Hahella chejuensis KCTC 2396: one gene and its partner. The protein of the gene in region 1 interacts with the protein of each later gene in a pairwise test. Links are inferred from orthologs where the notes say so. Each region holds a gene or a part of one and is shown on either strand. Other genes may lie near its edges.

The links.
Region 2: the proteins of plsB (region 1) and ybgC interact in binary tests that used the Escherichia coli proteins (3 or more experiments, as listed by UniProt). The link is inferred for Hahella chejuensis KCTC 2396 from one-to-one orthologs.

The regions. Positions count from the first base shown.
Region 1 is NC_007645.1:5,239,981-5,247,691, reverse strand. What follows is about bases 2,699-5,801. They hold plsB (glycerol-3-phosphate 1-O-acyltransferase PlsB), read right to left. Parts: upstream 5,438-5,801; coding sequence 2,960-5,437; downstream 2,699-2,959. Other genes in these bases: HCH_RS22845 (ABC transporter ATP-binding protein), read left to right, coding at 5,799-5,801; HCH_RS22855 (response regulator), read right to left, coding at 2,699-2,737. Outside these bases: HCH_RS33950 (hypothetical protein), read left to right, coding at 21-224; HCH_RS22860 (hybrid sensor histidine kinase/response regulator), read left to right, coding at 280-2,058; more of HCH_RS22855, read right to left, coding at 2,066-2,698; more of HCH_RS22845, read left to right, coding at 5,802-6,719; HCH_RS22840 (ABC transporter permease), read left to right, coding at 6,716-7,450; HCH_RS22835 (GldG family protein), read left to right, coding at 7,460-7,711. UniProt on the Escherichia coli protein: Catalyzes the transfer of an acyl group from acyl-ACP to glycerol-3-phosphate (G3P) to form lysophosphatidic acid (LPA). This enzyme can utilize either acyl-CoA or acyl-ACP as the fatty acyl donor.
Region 2 is NC_007645.1:5,047,377-5,054,818, forward strand. The notes cover bases 3,835-6,668. They hold ybgC (tol-pal system-associated acyl-CoA thioesterase), read right to left. Parts: upstream 5,545-6,668; coding sequence 5,125-5,544; downstream 3,835-5,124. Other genes in these bases: tolA (cell envelope integrity protein TolA), read right to left, coding at 3,835-3,911; tolR (protein TolR), read right to left, coding at 3,936-4,358; tolQ (protein TolQ), read right to left, coding at 4,374-5,057; ruvB (Holliday junction branch migration DNA helicase RuvB), read right to left, coding at 5,586-6,590; ruvA (Holliday junction branch migration protein RuvA), read right to left, coding at 6,645-6,668. In the rest of the region: tol-pal system protein YbgF, read right to left, coding at 146-982; peptidoglycan-associated lipoprotein Pal, read right to left, coding at 1,019-1,582; Tol-Pal system beta propeller repeat protein TolB, read right to left, coding at 1,610-2,902; more of tolA, read right to left, coding at 2,931-3,834; more of ruvA, read right to left, coding at 6,669-7,259; crossover junction endodeoxyribonuclease RuvC, read right to left, coding at 7,372-7,442.

The DNA of each region.
Region 1 (7,711 bases):
GTAAGACGTAGTAGAAAAACATGTTGCGCAAGACTCTATATCGGGCCACGTTGGCGCTTTGCCTTATTATGCTGGCGATGGCTATTTGGTTATGGATGCATCGTTCTATGGAGCTTGAATTTAACCGCCCCGGACTACTGTCCGGAATCAGCCCTAATGCGCCGCCAGCGCTGTATGACGCCCAGGTGGAACGAGGCCCGCAACAAATACGTGACATGGATTAGATAGCGTGAAAGCAAAGCTTGCTTGTTAGAAGGCTGATGTATATATCTAAAACCCATGGACGAAAAACTGATACAACAAGAATTACAACGCGGTTTTAAGTGGCTTAAGTTCGCCCCTCCTGTGGAGGAGGCTTATCGCGCTTTCCACAATCAGCGTGTACAAGCGCGTCTGCCTCTCGTGCATGCGACGGCGCTGGCGTTCATCATCATCTACTCTGCGCTGGACTACTATCTGTTCCCTCAGCAGATCGCCAGCTGGACCATTCCCATTCGTCTGTTTCTGGTATGTCCGATTATCGCCCTGGCGTTATATGCGGGCATGCATTCCTGGCCCCGACGTTGGTTCATGCCTCTTTATAACGGCACCTATGCGCTGGGAGGGCTGAGCGTGGTGGCGATTATCTGGATTGCGCATTCGCAAAATGTCATGGTGCCCTACGACGGCCTGTTTTTAGTGCTGATCTACGGTTACTTTCTCATGGCGATCCCTTTCTACGTCGCCACAATGATTTCCACTTTGATTTACGGCCTCTATCTGCTGGTGGAGCTGGATGTCGGCATGGACAAGACGACTCTTGGGTTTAACGCGTTCTTTCTGTTCGGCGCCAACCTGATTGGGGCGGTGGGGTCGTATATTCAGGAACACGCTCAGCGGACGCTGTTTTTGAATCTGCAATTGGTCAAAATTGCACAGCGTGGGGCGGAGCGCGCTAATCGATCCAAAACTCGCTTCCTGGCGGCGGCCAGCCATGATTTGCGGCAACCTCTTAACGCCATGAGCATGTTGGCGGAGAGTTTGTCCGCCAAGATGGATCGCAATTCGGAAGAGGGGATTATTGTCGGCAAACTGCGCCGTTCGCTCAGCCAGTTGAGCGATCTGTTCAAGTCGCTGCTGGACATGTCGCAACTCAGCATGGGCGTGGTCAAGCCGAACCCACGCCACTTCTATCTGCATGAGCTGGTGCGTCGGGTGGCGATGGAGTTTGACGCCATAGACATCCCATCATCCCGTCCGGAACGTATTGAAACGGAATGCGATGAAGAGCTGGTCGCCTATTCTGATCCAATTCTCCTGGAGCGCATGCTGCGCAACTTGATCACTAATGCGCTGCAGCATGCCGACGCCAAAGCGATTCGGGTTAACTGCCGCAGGCTCAATAATGTGCTTGAAATCCATGTGGTTGACGATGGCGTCGGCATTCCCTCCAGAGACATCAAGCGCATATTTAAAGAGTTTCAACAGGGCGGCGATGAGGAAGGCAGACCCCGCACGGGCATTGGTCTGGGCTTGGCGATCGTACGACAACTGGCGGGACTGCTGGGCGGCGCATTGACAGTGAAGTCTTCCCCCGGCGCCGGCGCGGATTTTAGTTTCACGATTGCCTGCGGTCGCGCCAACCTGGTGGCGCCGCAGCCTGAAGCCTATCCGGAAACCCGAACCCTTGGCGGCATGTCTGTGTGGCTGGTGGAAGACGATCAACCCAGCCGGGAAGCTATGCGGCAGCTATTGGACGCCTGGGGCGTACAAGTGGAGGCTTTCGCTGACGCCAGAACTGCGATGGGCAGGCTGCATGACGAGACGCCGGATATGATTCTGTCGGATTATCGCCTGGGCGGCGCCATTTCCGGGCTGGACGTGGTGCTGTCGTTGCGCCGCCAAAGCGGGCGCGATATTCCCGCGGTGATTATTTCCGCCGATGTGGAAATGCTGCAGGTGGAGGCCGGACGTTATCCCAGCATTATTTTCGTCGCCAAGCCAGTGACACCGGCGCGTCTGTATCTGATTCTGAGCCGGGAGTCCGCTCGCGCCGTGGTTGAGAACGCAGCGGAATAAATGCGCGTCAGGCGTCCACCAGATGCAGTCGCGTCGCCACGCTGACGCACTCCGTCCGATTGTGTACGTTCAGGTGCATGAACAATGCCTTCAAGTGTGATTTCACCGTGTCTTCCGTCAAGCTTAGCTCCGAACAGATCCTTTTGTTGGGCAACCCCTTGGCCAGCAATTGCAGCACTTCCATTTGCCGGGGAGTAATGGAGTCGAGACGCAACTGACTGTCCTGAACCGGCGTTTGGTTGCGATGGATATAGAAGTTCGGCACGTATTGTTTGCCGTTGAGAATCTGACGAATCGCCAGATTGATCTCCATGGCGCTGGAGGACTTGCTGATAAAACCGATGGCCCCGCTGCGCAGGGACAGCTCCACATCTTCGATATCTTCAGAGGCGGAAAGAATGGCCACAGGGATATAAATACGCTTACAGGTCAGGTAGCGGAGAAATTTGAATCCGCGCCCGTCGGGCAGTGAAAGATCCAGTAGTATCAGGTCAAAACTTTGGTCGGTTTCCAGCAAGGTCTGCGCCGCCTGACAGTTGAAGGCGTTCACTAGGTCAATAGGAACCTGTTGGGCGGTGAGGGCGACGCGCAGGCCGTCGATAACCAGCTGGTGATCGTCAATCACCAGGACCCGTAGATGGTTTGGTACAAATACCGCTGAAGAGGCGCTTATGCTCACGTTAACTCTCCCTGCGCCGTTTGGCGCCGTTTCTTTTTGTTATGAACCAAAAATTATACGCCGATAAAAACCCTGAACAGTGAACGATTGCTAGTTTTTGGGAACACAATGGGATGCTGGAGAACAGTCATTGAGCGCATATGTTGGTGAGGCGCGCCCTGTGGGAGGAAGGGGGAGTGATCCCGGGGCGCAGACAGGCGCGCCCGGGATGGCGAGATGTCGTCAGGCGGCGGGAGCCTGCGTCGGTTGTGTTTCAATGGCGACTTGCAGAATACTCTGGCGCAGCTCGGCATTCAGCACCAGGCGTGCGTCTTCCGCGATATTGTCGAGGTCTTCGTCGTAAATGATATGTCCTTCTTCATCCACCTGAATGATTTCGTTGCTTTTCAGATTGTTGATGAAGTTGCGGAACAAGGCTTTATCAAAGAACTCCGGTGCGTTGAGGCCATACAGGATGGACATGCGTTCCGCCATAGACGTGCTCTGCTCCTCCAGCGCATTGGCGGTGATCGCGCCTTTGCCATGACGACGCAGAATAGCGATGGCGATATAGTAACGCTCCAAAGTCGGGATGATGGTTTTCGCCAGCGCGTTGAGCAGAACGAATTCGCGGGAGCCGGCCATGGGGCGATACAGGTTGTCCTTGTCCTTCAGCAGCAGGTTGCTTTCACACAACGTCTCGATCCAGCGTTCGATTTCCGGGTCCACATCATCCTTGTGCCAGCGCAGGAACAGCTCCGACTTGATGTAGGGGTAGATGGAGCTTACCAGCCACACCAGTTTGGTGCGGTCCATGGTGCTGTTGTTCTGGAACAGACTGGCGACCAGCGCGGGCAGCGCCAGGAAGTGCAGAATATTATTGCGATAGTAAGTCAGCAGAATAGCGCTGGAGCCTTCCAGACTGATGATGTCCCCCAGCTTCTGATGCTGACGCAGCGCCAGTCCCATGCTTTCGGTGTATTTGACCCAGTCCGCCCCGCAGCCTTCTGGAAAGCTCATTTCGTTACTGTAGGGGTGCATGCGCAGCAGTGAGACCACTGCGTCGCAATGGTCCGCGAGCATTTTTTGATCCATCGCCTGCTTAGGCGTGGCCAGCAGCAGGGTGGCGACGATGTTGATGGGGTTGAGCGCCGCCGCATTGTTGATGCGGGTGGCGACCATTTCCGCCAGCTCATCGATCATATGCGGCATCCACTTGGGACGCGGCTCCTGATCGTAGGCCTGATCGCGCCAGTGCGGCTGTACTTTGTCGAGCACGTCGGACAGTGCGAAAGGCTCGCCGAAGTTGACGCTGACCCGTCCGAAGGAGTTGCGCAGGTTACGCAGGGATTTGAACAGGCCGAAGATGTTTTCGTCTTTTTTCTTCTTGCCGCGCAGTTCGCCGAGATAAGAGCGCGCTTCCAGGATTTTCTCGTATCCGATATAGACCGGCACGAACGTAATCGGCTTCTTGTAGTTCCGCAGATAGCTGCGCACGGTCATCATCAACATGCCCGCTTTCGGCTGTAATGTACGCCCGGTGCGACTGCGGCCGCCTTCTACAAAATACTCCACGGGGTGGCCGCGGGTGAACATGGAGTGCATGTATTCATTGAACACGGCGGTGTACAGCTTGTTGTTTTTGAAGCTGCGGCGCATGAAGAAGGCGCCGCCCCGACGCAGAATCGGCCCTACCACCGGCATGTTCAGGTTAATGCCGGCGGCGATATGGGGCACCATCAAACCATTGCGATACAGCACGTAGGAGAGCAATAAGTAGTCGATGTGGCTGCGGTGACAGGGCACATAGACCACCGCGCTGGACTTGGCGGCTTCTTTTACGGCGTCAATGTTGTTGATGGTGACGCCGTTGTAAATTTTGTTCCAGACCCAGGTCAGAATGATGTCGAGAAAACGCACCGCGGCGATGGAAACGTTGGAGGCGATTTCGTCCGCGTATTTCCGCGCCCGCTCTTTGGCTTTGTGTGGACTGATGTTTTCTTTTTTGGCGGTTTCCCGAATTGCGTCCTTGACGGACGGGCTGCGAATCAGCGTGGACACCAAAGTGCGACGGTGAGACAGGTCGGGACCAACCACCGCCTGGCGCATGCGGCGGAAGTGGACGCGCAGCAGACGCGCCAGTTTACGGTTGGCGCGTTGCGGGTCCTGGGTGTCGTCGACGATATAGCGCAGGGAAATCGGCTTGCTGAACTGAATAAAAGTATTGCGTCCGTGGATCACGATGGTCAGGAACTGGCGCAAACGGCCAGCGATGGACCAGGTGTCCGCCAGCATCAGTTTGAACAGGGAGCGCTCTTTCTCCGGCGTTCGGCCCCAGAACAGGGAGACCGGCACGATCTGCACGTCCAGTCCGGGGTCTTTTTGCGCTGCGCTGACCAACTGCTTCAGTCGTTCTGTGATGGTCGGCGTATGGCGACGCCGGAACATTTGCCCGCGTTTCTCATATAAGAAAAAGTGGCTGCGCGACAGAACGGCGTCTCGCAATGTCAGCGGCGCCTGGGAGGAGGGCAGGCCGGCGAGGCGGCACTCCTGCTCCAGCACCAACCGGCTGCTGAGCGAACTGTGCTGCAGAACGTAGACCACGGGTTTTTCCGGGTCCAGTCCCAACTGCTTGGCGTCGTTGCCGATAACATCCGTCCTGACCCATAAAAATAGAATTTTGCGGAGCAGGTTAAAGAAAAAAGAAGTGATTCCGAGCATGTAAAATACCGTTTAGCCCTGGCGAAGTGCCCGCTAGTTTAACGACTCCGCCATAGACTGGCAAAGCTCGGAAATGCTTGATTTTCAGCGGCTATATTCCGCGAGGATTGGGTTTGCGCAAACTTTCTGCAATGTAATGTAGAAGCGAAATGGGAATCTTGCAAAGCGGGATGTGACTCCTTATTCTTCTTTTTCTTTGCGTCCTCCTGTTGCGGCTTAACTTTCACACATTTCATTTAACTTCAATCTGTTGTGAGGACTGGATTATTGGCGAATGGAATGTTGCAAGGTGTGTTTTAAACAACTTATGCGCCGCCTCTTTGGCGCTCGTTCCTTTATATAGCGAACGCGAGACCCTTCAATGATAAAAATTCAGAATCTGGAAAAGAAATACGGCGATATTCAGGCCGTATCCGGCATTTCTTTCGATATTGCTCCTGGTGAAGTTTTAGGCTTTTTAGGCCCCAACGGCGCCGGTAAAACCACCACCATGCGGATGATTACCGGCTATGTGCAGCCCAGCGGCGGTTCCGTCAGCGTGATGGGCGTTGATGTGGCTCACGCGCCGCAACAGGCCCAGCGAATTATGGGCTACCTGCCGGAAGGCGCGCCCTTGTACGGGGAAATGACCGTGGCGGCCTTCCTGAGTTTTATCGGTAAGGTCCGCGGTCTGCGCGGAGCTCAGCTGCAACAGCGCATAGAGCGGGTGGTCGCTCAGGTTTCCCTTCAGCATGTCATGCAACAACCGATTGAAACGTTGTCCAAGGGTTTTAAGCGTCGCGTCGGGTTGGCGCAGGCGTTGATTCATGACCCGCAGGTGCTGATTCTGGACGAACCTACGGACGGACTGGACCCTAACCAGAAGCACGAAGTTCGCAAGCTGATTCAGAACCTGTCCAAAGACAAGATCGTGGTGATATCCACGCACATACTGGAGGAGGTCGATGCGCTGTGTTCCCGCGTGGTGATTATTTCCAAAGGCCGCATCGTCGCCAACAGTACGCCAGCGGAACTGGCCACTCAGTCCCGTTTTCACAAGGCGATATTTGTACGCTTCTCCCAGCCATACGCTGCGCTGGCGGCGCTTGAGGCGCTGCCCGAGGTTGGAGAAGTGGAACAAGTGGATGACGCGACCTATCTGCTGTACGCAAGTTCCGGCGCTGCGCCTTTGCATGCGGTTAATCAACTGATTCACTCTCATAACTGGGATGTGGAGGAACTTCACGTAGAACGCGGCAGGCTGGACGATGTATTCCGCCGCCTGACCATGGAGGCGGCATGAACGGCGTAGGCATAGTCTTTAAACGTGAGCTGCTGAGTTACGTCTCGACCTCATTGGCGTACCTGTTCACGGTCATATTTTTGGTGCTAAGCGGCATATTCACCTTTTATCTGGGCCACTTTTTCGAGCGCGGGCAGGCGGATCTGGAAGCCTTTTTCAACTACATCCCCTGGTTGTTCGTGGTGCTGGTGCCGGCTTTGACTATGCGGTTATGGGCGGAAGAGCGCAGCACGGGCACCATTGAATTGCTGTTGACCTTACCCGTGCAGCCTTTCGTGTGGGTATTGGGCAAATTCATGGCGGCCTGGGTATATCTGGCCGGGGCGCTGGCGCTGACCACGCCGTTCTGGTTTACCGTCAATTATCTGGGCGACCCGGATAATGGCGCCATTCTGGCCGGCTATATCGGCAGCTGGTTCATGGCGGGCGGCTTTCTGGCGCTGGGCTCGATGTTCTCCGCCGCCACCAAGAATCAGGTTATCGCCTTTATTCTTACCCTGGTGGTTTGTTTTCTGTTGGTGGCGTCAGGTTTTCCCATGGTGCAGGATTTCTTCTCCGCCTGGGCGCCGAATCAGGTGCTGGACCTGGTGGCGGACCTCAGTTTCTTCCGTCATTTCGAAGCCATTTCCCGAGGCGTCATCGATCTGCGCGACGTGCTCTATTTCGGCTCGATTATTGTGCTTGGCGTCTGGGCCACGGCGCATCTGGTCAAGCGTACGGCATCAAACTAAGGAGACGTCATGAAGCGAGCGGGTATTGTCGTAATCGTTGTGATCGCCGCCCTGGCGCTATTCAATCTGGCGGTGCAGCGTGGCATGAGCGGGTTCCGCTGGGACCTTACTGAAAACAGTCTGTACACGCTGTCTGACGGCGCGCGTTCTATTTTGGGCGGGCTGTCCCAGGACATAGAACTGACCGTGTACTACTCCGAAGGCGCCTCCAAGGACCTGCCTGCGTTACGCGCCTACGCGCGTCGGGTGCAGGAGCTTTTG
Region 2 (7,442 bases), 190 kb from region 1 along the record:
CATCGACCAATTGGTTAAAAGCCAACTGCTCTACCGACTGAGCTAACGACCCAAGCGAGGCGCATATACTACTGATTCTGAGGGAAATGACAAGAGGTTTTTTCAAATTTTTTCCAGAAAAAACGCATCTTTTTTTCAGGCGCCCTCACTGCACCTGTCTTAAATAATCTTTCGCCAAATTTGCAGGGGAAGTTCCCGGAAAACGGCTGACAGTTTCGCTCAAATACTTCTTCGCTTCAGCGTTATCGCCCAAACGATGATAGGTAACGCCAAGCTTATACATGGCGTCAGGAGCCTTTCTGTGCTCTGGATACTTGCCCACAACCACAACAAACGCCTGACGCGCCTGTTCCAGCTTGGGAATCACCAGATACACTTCTCCCAACCAATAATATGCATTAGCGGACAGTTCCGAATCCGGGTGCTTTTTGATGAAAGCATGCAAAGCTTCCACCGCTTTGTCGTACTCACGCCGTTTTATCAAATCAAACGCCTGATCGTACTCCTGCTGCTCAGCAGCGGATGGAGGCGCTTTATTCGGAGTCAGCTCAAGCGTCTCCTCACCCGAGCTGGCCGAGGGTCCGGGAGTTGGCCTTACAGAGGCATCCACCCCCGTAGTCGACGCTGGTCCGTCCACAGCGACAGGGGAACGGGTTTCCCTCGTTTGCGTCCCCTGACGCTGCAATTCCAAAATTCGCCGATCCAGATCAATGTAGCGCTCACGCTCTTGCTTCTTCATCTGGTCAACCTGATGCCTGAGCTCTTCCACTTGACCTCTGAGCTCCCTCACCTCCTGCTGCATCTGCTCAAACATATAGAGCATTTCCGCCGCAGAGCCGCCCGCAGAAGGGGCTTGCTGTTGCGCCGGACGCACCTGCAGCACCGGCGTCGTTGTTGACGAAGCCGCCAACGCCAGTGGAGAAAGTGTTCCACACGCCAACGCGCCAAGGAGAGTTACATTCCGAATAGTTTTCTTAGACATCAGTTCGGCTATCCGTCCTTAATAGTTCAAATAAGATTACTTGTACTCAATTACGACACGACGGTTTTTGTTCCAAGCTGCTTCGTTGTGAGCAGGATCAACAGGGAACTCTTCACCGTAGCTAACAGTTTCGATCTGGCTGTCGTTGGCGCCATTCACCACCAGGAAACGCTCGATCGCCTGCGCACGACGCTCGCCAAGCGCCAGGTTGTATTCTTTAGTGCCACGCTCATCCGCATAGCCGTTCAGAACCACTTTTACAGCAGGGTTAGCCGCCAACAACGCAGCGTGAGCGCGCAGAGACATGTGAGACTCAGGCTTCACGATAGTTTTGTCGAAATCGAAGTAGAATACGCGCACTTCACGCAGCGCATCTTGCTCTGCGGTCATTGCGTTTTGCTCAGCCAGACGCTGCTGCTCAGCCAACTCTTCTTCAGACAAACCAGAACCATTGCCCAGACCAACGCCGCCTGCGTCAGCGCCGTCTTGATCAACTACGCCAACAGTTTCGTCTGGTCTGGTATCGGTTGAAGTACAACCGGCTGCAATAAAAGAGACCAACACCAGCGCGAAAATATTACGAATACTCAGTACATTCATAGCTTTTCCTTACATACTTAGCTTGTTTTATCTTGAAATATACGGGGACCAGGCCGGTTCCCGCACGTCGCCAAACTGGGCCGGCAGGGTATACTTCGATCCGGAGTTCACTCCTACAACCGCCAATACGCCCTTACCGTTTTTCTGGGTTGCATAAATTATCATACTTCCATTGGGCGCGACACTTGGAGATTCATCCATTTCGGTTTGCGTCAAAATCTGATCCTGTCCTGACTCCAAATCCAGTGACGCCACATTGAATGAACCGTCACGTTGATGAACATAATAGACCTTCTTGCCGTCAACGCTAAAACGAGGACGTGAATTATAGCGCCCTTCGAAAGTCAGCCTGCGGGGAGAACCTCCAGAAGCATCCACCAAGTAGATTTGCGGGCCGCCGCCGCGATCCGAAGTAAACGCAATAGTTCTGCCGTCTGGAGACCAGGAAGCCTCGGTATCGATCGCCCAGTGATTGGTCAGTCGCTTGAGGGAGTTATTACGCAGATCCAACACATAAAGTTCGGCGTTGCCGTCTTTCGACAACGTCACCGCCAATTTAGTTCCATCGGGAGACCAGGTGGGCGCGCTGTTCAACCCCTTAAAGGAGGTGACCTGCGTGCGTGTACCAGTGTCGACATCCTGCACATAAATAGCTGGACGCTGGGATTCAAAAGAAACATAAGCCAGTTTTTTCCCATCAGGGGACCAAGCCGGTGAAATGATGGGCATGGATCTTTTCAGAAGCTCCGTCGAACGACGGCCATCGGCGTCCGCCACTTCCAACCTGTAAATATTCTTAGCGCCGCTCTTCTCCAGAGTGACGTAGGCGATACGCGTGGAAAACACGCCGCGAATCCCTGTCACCGCTTCGTATACGGCATCCGCAATGGCGTGCCCCATATCTCTCAGCTTCTCACTTTTCCCACTGATGATTTTACCGATTACGCGCTGTTGCGACTGAACGTTATAGAGCTCATATCGCACCTTATAGACTTGCGATGGCGCATCGTATTGCACTCCGCCAACCAACAGGTAACGCTGTCCCAGCAACCCCCAATCGCGAAAATAAATTTCCTCAGCTTTACTGGGAATACTTACCATTTTGGTGCGATCCAAAGGTTCTATATCTCCGGAACGCTTTAAATCCTCAGTAAAAATTTGCCCGATATCTTCCGCCAGCGGTTGCCCTGACTCATTGGCGAACGGGACCACCGCTACGGGTATGGCAGCCCGGCTTCCTTTATCAATTTCAATAACCAGGTCAGCTCGCGCCAGCCCGCTTATCAATAAAATCAGTGTAAAAAAAATTTGTTTTTTCATTGGAACACTTACAAATAGGCAGTGATTTTTATTTGGGATTAAAAATAAAGGTTACGTTTCTAAATTCCCGATTAAATAAACCGGGATCAGAAGGCACAGAATATTTTCTTACTGCATTGGCGGCGCTGATCGCCGACTGATCAAAAGCACTGTTACCGCTGGACTTTACAACTTTCACGGACAAGAGCTCCCCTGTCGGCAACAATTGCAACTGCAGTTCTGCTTTTAAACCTTTAATTTCTCCTGGGGGCTGCAGCCAAGCCTGAGTCACGGCTGAATATATCAGCGCTCTGTACTTCTCAACTTCCGTTAGTTCGCGCTGTTGCCGCTGAGCGGCGCTCTCCGCCTCGAGCTGCTCCTGCAAGCGACGCTCGTACTCCGCCGCTTCCTGAGCCATCTTCAGCTCTTCTGCTTTTTTCAATTCTTCCTGGCGCTTCTTCTCGCGCGCTTCCTTCATCTGACGCTCAAGCTCTTTTTGCTTTTGCTCAGCCAGACGCTTCTCTTCCTCTTTTTTCTTACGTTCAGCTTCTTTCTTTTTACGCTCTTCTTCCGCCTGTTTTTTCTCTTCGGCCTTACGCTTTTCCTCTACCTGGCGCTTTTCTTCCTCTTTCTTCTTGCGCTCTTCCTCCTGCTTTTTCTTCAGCGCAATCGCTTCTTGTTCACGCTTTTTTTCCGCTGCAGCCTTACGCTCAGCTTCCTGCTTCGCCTGCTCTTGCCGCTTCAACTCTTCCTGACGTTGCTTTTCCTGTTCCTGCCGCTTCTTTTGCTGCTCTTCTTCCCGCTTCGGCTCTTCTTTTTTGACCGCGGGCCTAGGCTCAGGCTTAGTCATTTGTTTCAACGCATCAGCGTCAATCACCACCGCCTGCATATGAGGAATAACGGGAGTTGGCGGCGTATGCGCAGACCAGCCCAGAAACGCGAGCCCCGCAATACCCACGTGCAAGATGACGGAAAACAGCGCCGGACCGATGTATCCGCTTTTTGGTTGATTACCGGAGCTATCCTTCACAGCTTATCTTTCACCCATAACAGCTTAAGGCTTCTCTGTAATCAGCCCGACGTTCGCCACGCCGGCGTCCTTCAACGCCGCCATCAGCCCCACTATCGTTCCGTAAGGTACGTTACGATCGCCTCGCACCAGGACCATTACCGCCTTGTTGGTCTCCCGCACCAGACTTACCCGTTTCACCACATCATCCAGCGGCATGGGCTTGGAGCGATCGTCGCCGACTTCAACAAAATAGGCGCCAAATGCATCCACCGACACCACTAGAGGCGGCGTCTCGGGCGAGATCTGCAACGCTTCCGACTCCGTCTGCGGCAAATCCACATTCACTCCCTGCATCAACATGGGCGCAGTGATCATAAAAATGACCAGCAACACCAGCATGACGTCGATATAGGGAACGACGTTGATTTCCGCCATCTGCTTTTTCTTTACGCGGGTAAAATCCAAGGATTGGTTCTCCTTTTAAGAGGACTTTGCGTGAACTCTGCGATGCAGGATGCTGGAAAACTCTTCCGCAAAAGTCTGAAAGGAATTGGCGAGACTCTCGCTTCTGGCCGAGTACCGGTTGTAAGCGATTACCGCCGGAATAGCGGCGAAGAGCCCCATTGCCGTCGCGATCAGCGCCTCAGAAATACCTGGAGCCACCGTGGAAATGGTGGCTTGCTGAAGGTGCGCCAACCCGCGAAAGGAATTCATAATTCCCCATACTGTGCCGAACAGCCCAATGTAGGGAGTCGTTGAACCCACTGTAGCCAAAAACGGCAAGTGCGCTTCAAGCCGATCCATCTCTCTGGACATAGCGACGCGCATGGAACGCTGCGTGCCTTCCATCACCGCATCAGGATCAACGCCGGCTTGCTGACGTAAACGAGAAAACTCTTTGAAACCGGAGCGGAAAATCTGCTCCATGCCGCTATTGGGGTTTGGTGCGGCGCTGGATTCGCGGTAGAGCTGATTGAGATCCATACCAGACCAGAAACGCTCTTCAAATTTGGTGGTCGCCCTGCGAGCCAGGCCAAAAATTCTGGCGCGCTGGAAGATAATCATCCAGGAGACAATCGAGGCTGCGAGCAGGATCAGCATGACAATCTGCACCAAAAAGCTGGCGTTGCTGATCAGCGCCCAAATTGAAAGTTTATCCTCCACTTATAGGACTCCTATTGCTGTTTTTATCGTGGGCGGGCCGCCACCTTTCATAGCGGAGCCGCAAAAACTAAACGTTTATACCTGTTTGCAGCGCCGAGGCCAAATTTCCTGGGATTGACCTGGGCTTAAAGCTGACTTTATCGATGCAGGCGACTTTGACTCTACCCGAGACCAGCAGTTCCGCCTTATCGCCTCGAGTGATGTTCTGCTCAAATTCCATGTAGGTGCGCCCCAGTTTGACAATGTTGGCGCTCACCGCCACTTCGTCATCCAGTCGTGCAGGGCTGTGATATTGCAGCGCAAGACTATGCACGACGAACTGGGCGTCAAGATCCACCGTCTCCAGCCTGGGGAACCCAAGAGACCGGATGAACTCGGTGCGAGCTCTTTCCATAAAACGCAGATAATTGGCGTAAAAAACGATACCGCCAGCGTCAGTGTCTTCAATATATACTCGAACGGGCCACACAAACGAGCCGGAAGTCATTAAATTCCCTTAATAAAATTTCGCCAAAAGCCTTGTCATCACTACTCCGGCATGGTCAATCCGAAGTGATTGTACGCCGCCTGAGTCGCCACTCTGCCGCGCGGTGTGCGCATTAGGAAACCCTGCTGAATCAGATATGGCTCGACCACATCCTCGATAGTGCCTTTCTCTTCACCGATAGCGGCGGCCAGACTTTCCACTCCAACCGGGCCGCCATCGAACTTCTCCATCACGGCCAGCAATAAACGACGATCCATGTGATCAAAGCCGTGCAGATCCACATTCAGCATGTTAAGAGCTTTGTCCGCTACCTCATTGGTGATGGCGCCGTCCGCTTTTACTTCAGCGTAATCGCGCACCCGCCGCAACAAGCGGTTAGCGATACGAGGCGTTCCCCTCGAGCGTCTGGCGATTTCATGCGCGCCGCCGTCATCAATAGAAACGCCGAGCAGACTAGCCGAGCGAGCAACGATATGGCGCAAGTCCTCAACAGAGTAAAACTCCAATCGCTGCACTATTCCGAAGCGGTCTCGCAACGGCGAGGTCAGCAGCCCCGCGCGAGTGGTGGCGCCCACCAGGGTAAACGGAGGTAAATCCAGCTTGATGGAACGCGCCGCCGGCCCTTCCCCGATCATGATGTCCAACTGATAGTCTTCCATCGCCGGGTATAACACTTCCTCAACCGCCGCACTGAGCCGATGAATTTCATCGATGAACAGCACGTCCTTCGGCTCAAGGTTCGTCAGCAGCGCGGCAAGATCGCCAGCCTTTTCCAGAACAGGACCTGAAGTGGTTTTGATGGAAACGTCCATTTCATTGGCGATGATATTGGCCAGCGTAGTTTTACCCAGCCCAGGAGGACCGAATATCAAAGTATGGTCTAATGCTTCCTGACGCCCACGCGCAGCATTGATGAAGATCTCCATTTGCTCACGCACCTGAGGCTGGCCGACGTAGTCTTCCAACCTCTTAGGGCGTATGGCTCGATCTTGGGAATCTTCCTGCAGAGTGGCGTTTGGCGAGATTATGCGATCTGCTTCGATCATGGGGTATTTTTGAGGTCTTTATTGGCGTCAAACGTTGGGGGCATCATAGCTTGGCTACTTGGTTTTTACCATCCCCTTCAAGGCCAGACGGATCAGCTCATCCCGCCCCATACCATCTTTATTAACCGCATTAATCGCGCGACTGGCTTCCTGCGGTTTATACCCCAAAGCCAGCAGAGCGGCTTCCGCTTCTTCCAAATGAGAATGCCCGCCCACAGCCTGACTCAGCAACTCCGGCGTCGCCGTTTCACGATCTCCTGCGCCCCAATCCTTGATCCGGTCGCGCATTTCAATCAGCAGCCTTTCAGCGGTCTTTTTACCCACGCCTGGCATCTTGGTGAGACGGGTCAGATTATCGCCGCGGACACACTCGACAAACTCGTTCGGAGACATGTGAGACAAAATCGCCACCGCCATTTTTGGCCCCACGCCATTGACTTTCAGCAACAGACGAAACAATTCGCGATCTTCGCGGCGGATAAATCCATATAACAGTTGCGCGTCTTCACGCACGACGAAATGGGTGAACAGAGAGCAGGATTCTCCCAACTTGGGCAAATAGCCCAATGCAGACAAAGGCACCTCCACTTCGTATCCCACGCCATTCACGTCCAACAACACAAAGGGTGGGTGATTCTCCGCCAGCTTACCAACCAGTCTTCCGATCAAGGGGAACCTCTTCTTTATATATAAGCTAAATATTCAATGAGCGCAGCTCGATAAAAGTCCTAACATGCAGACATAAGCGGCCAACAATTGACCAATACACAACAAAAGACGCCTACCGCATCCGGCCGCGACGACTACTTGACACCGAACCAATACGCATCAAGCTTTGCTGGGTATGCAGAT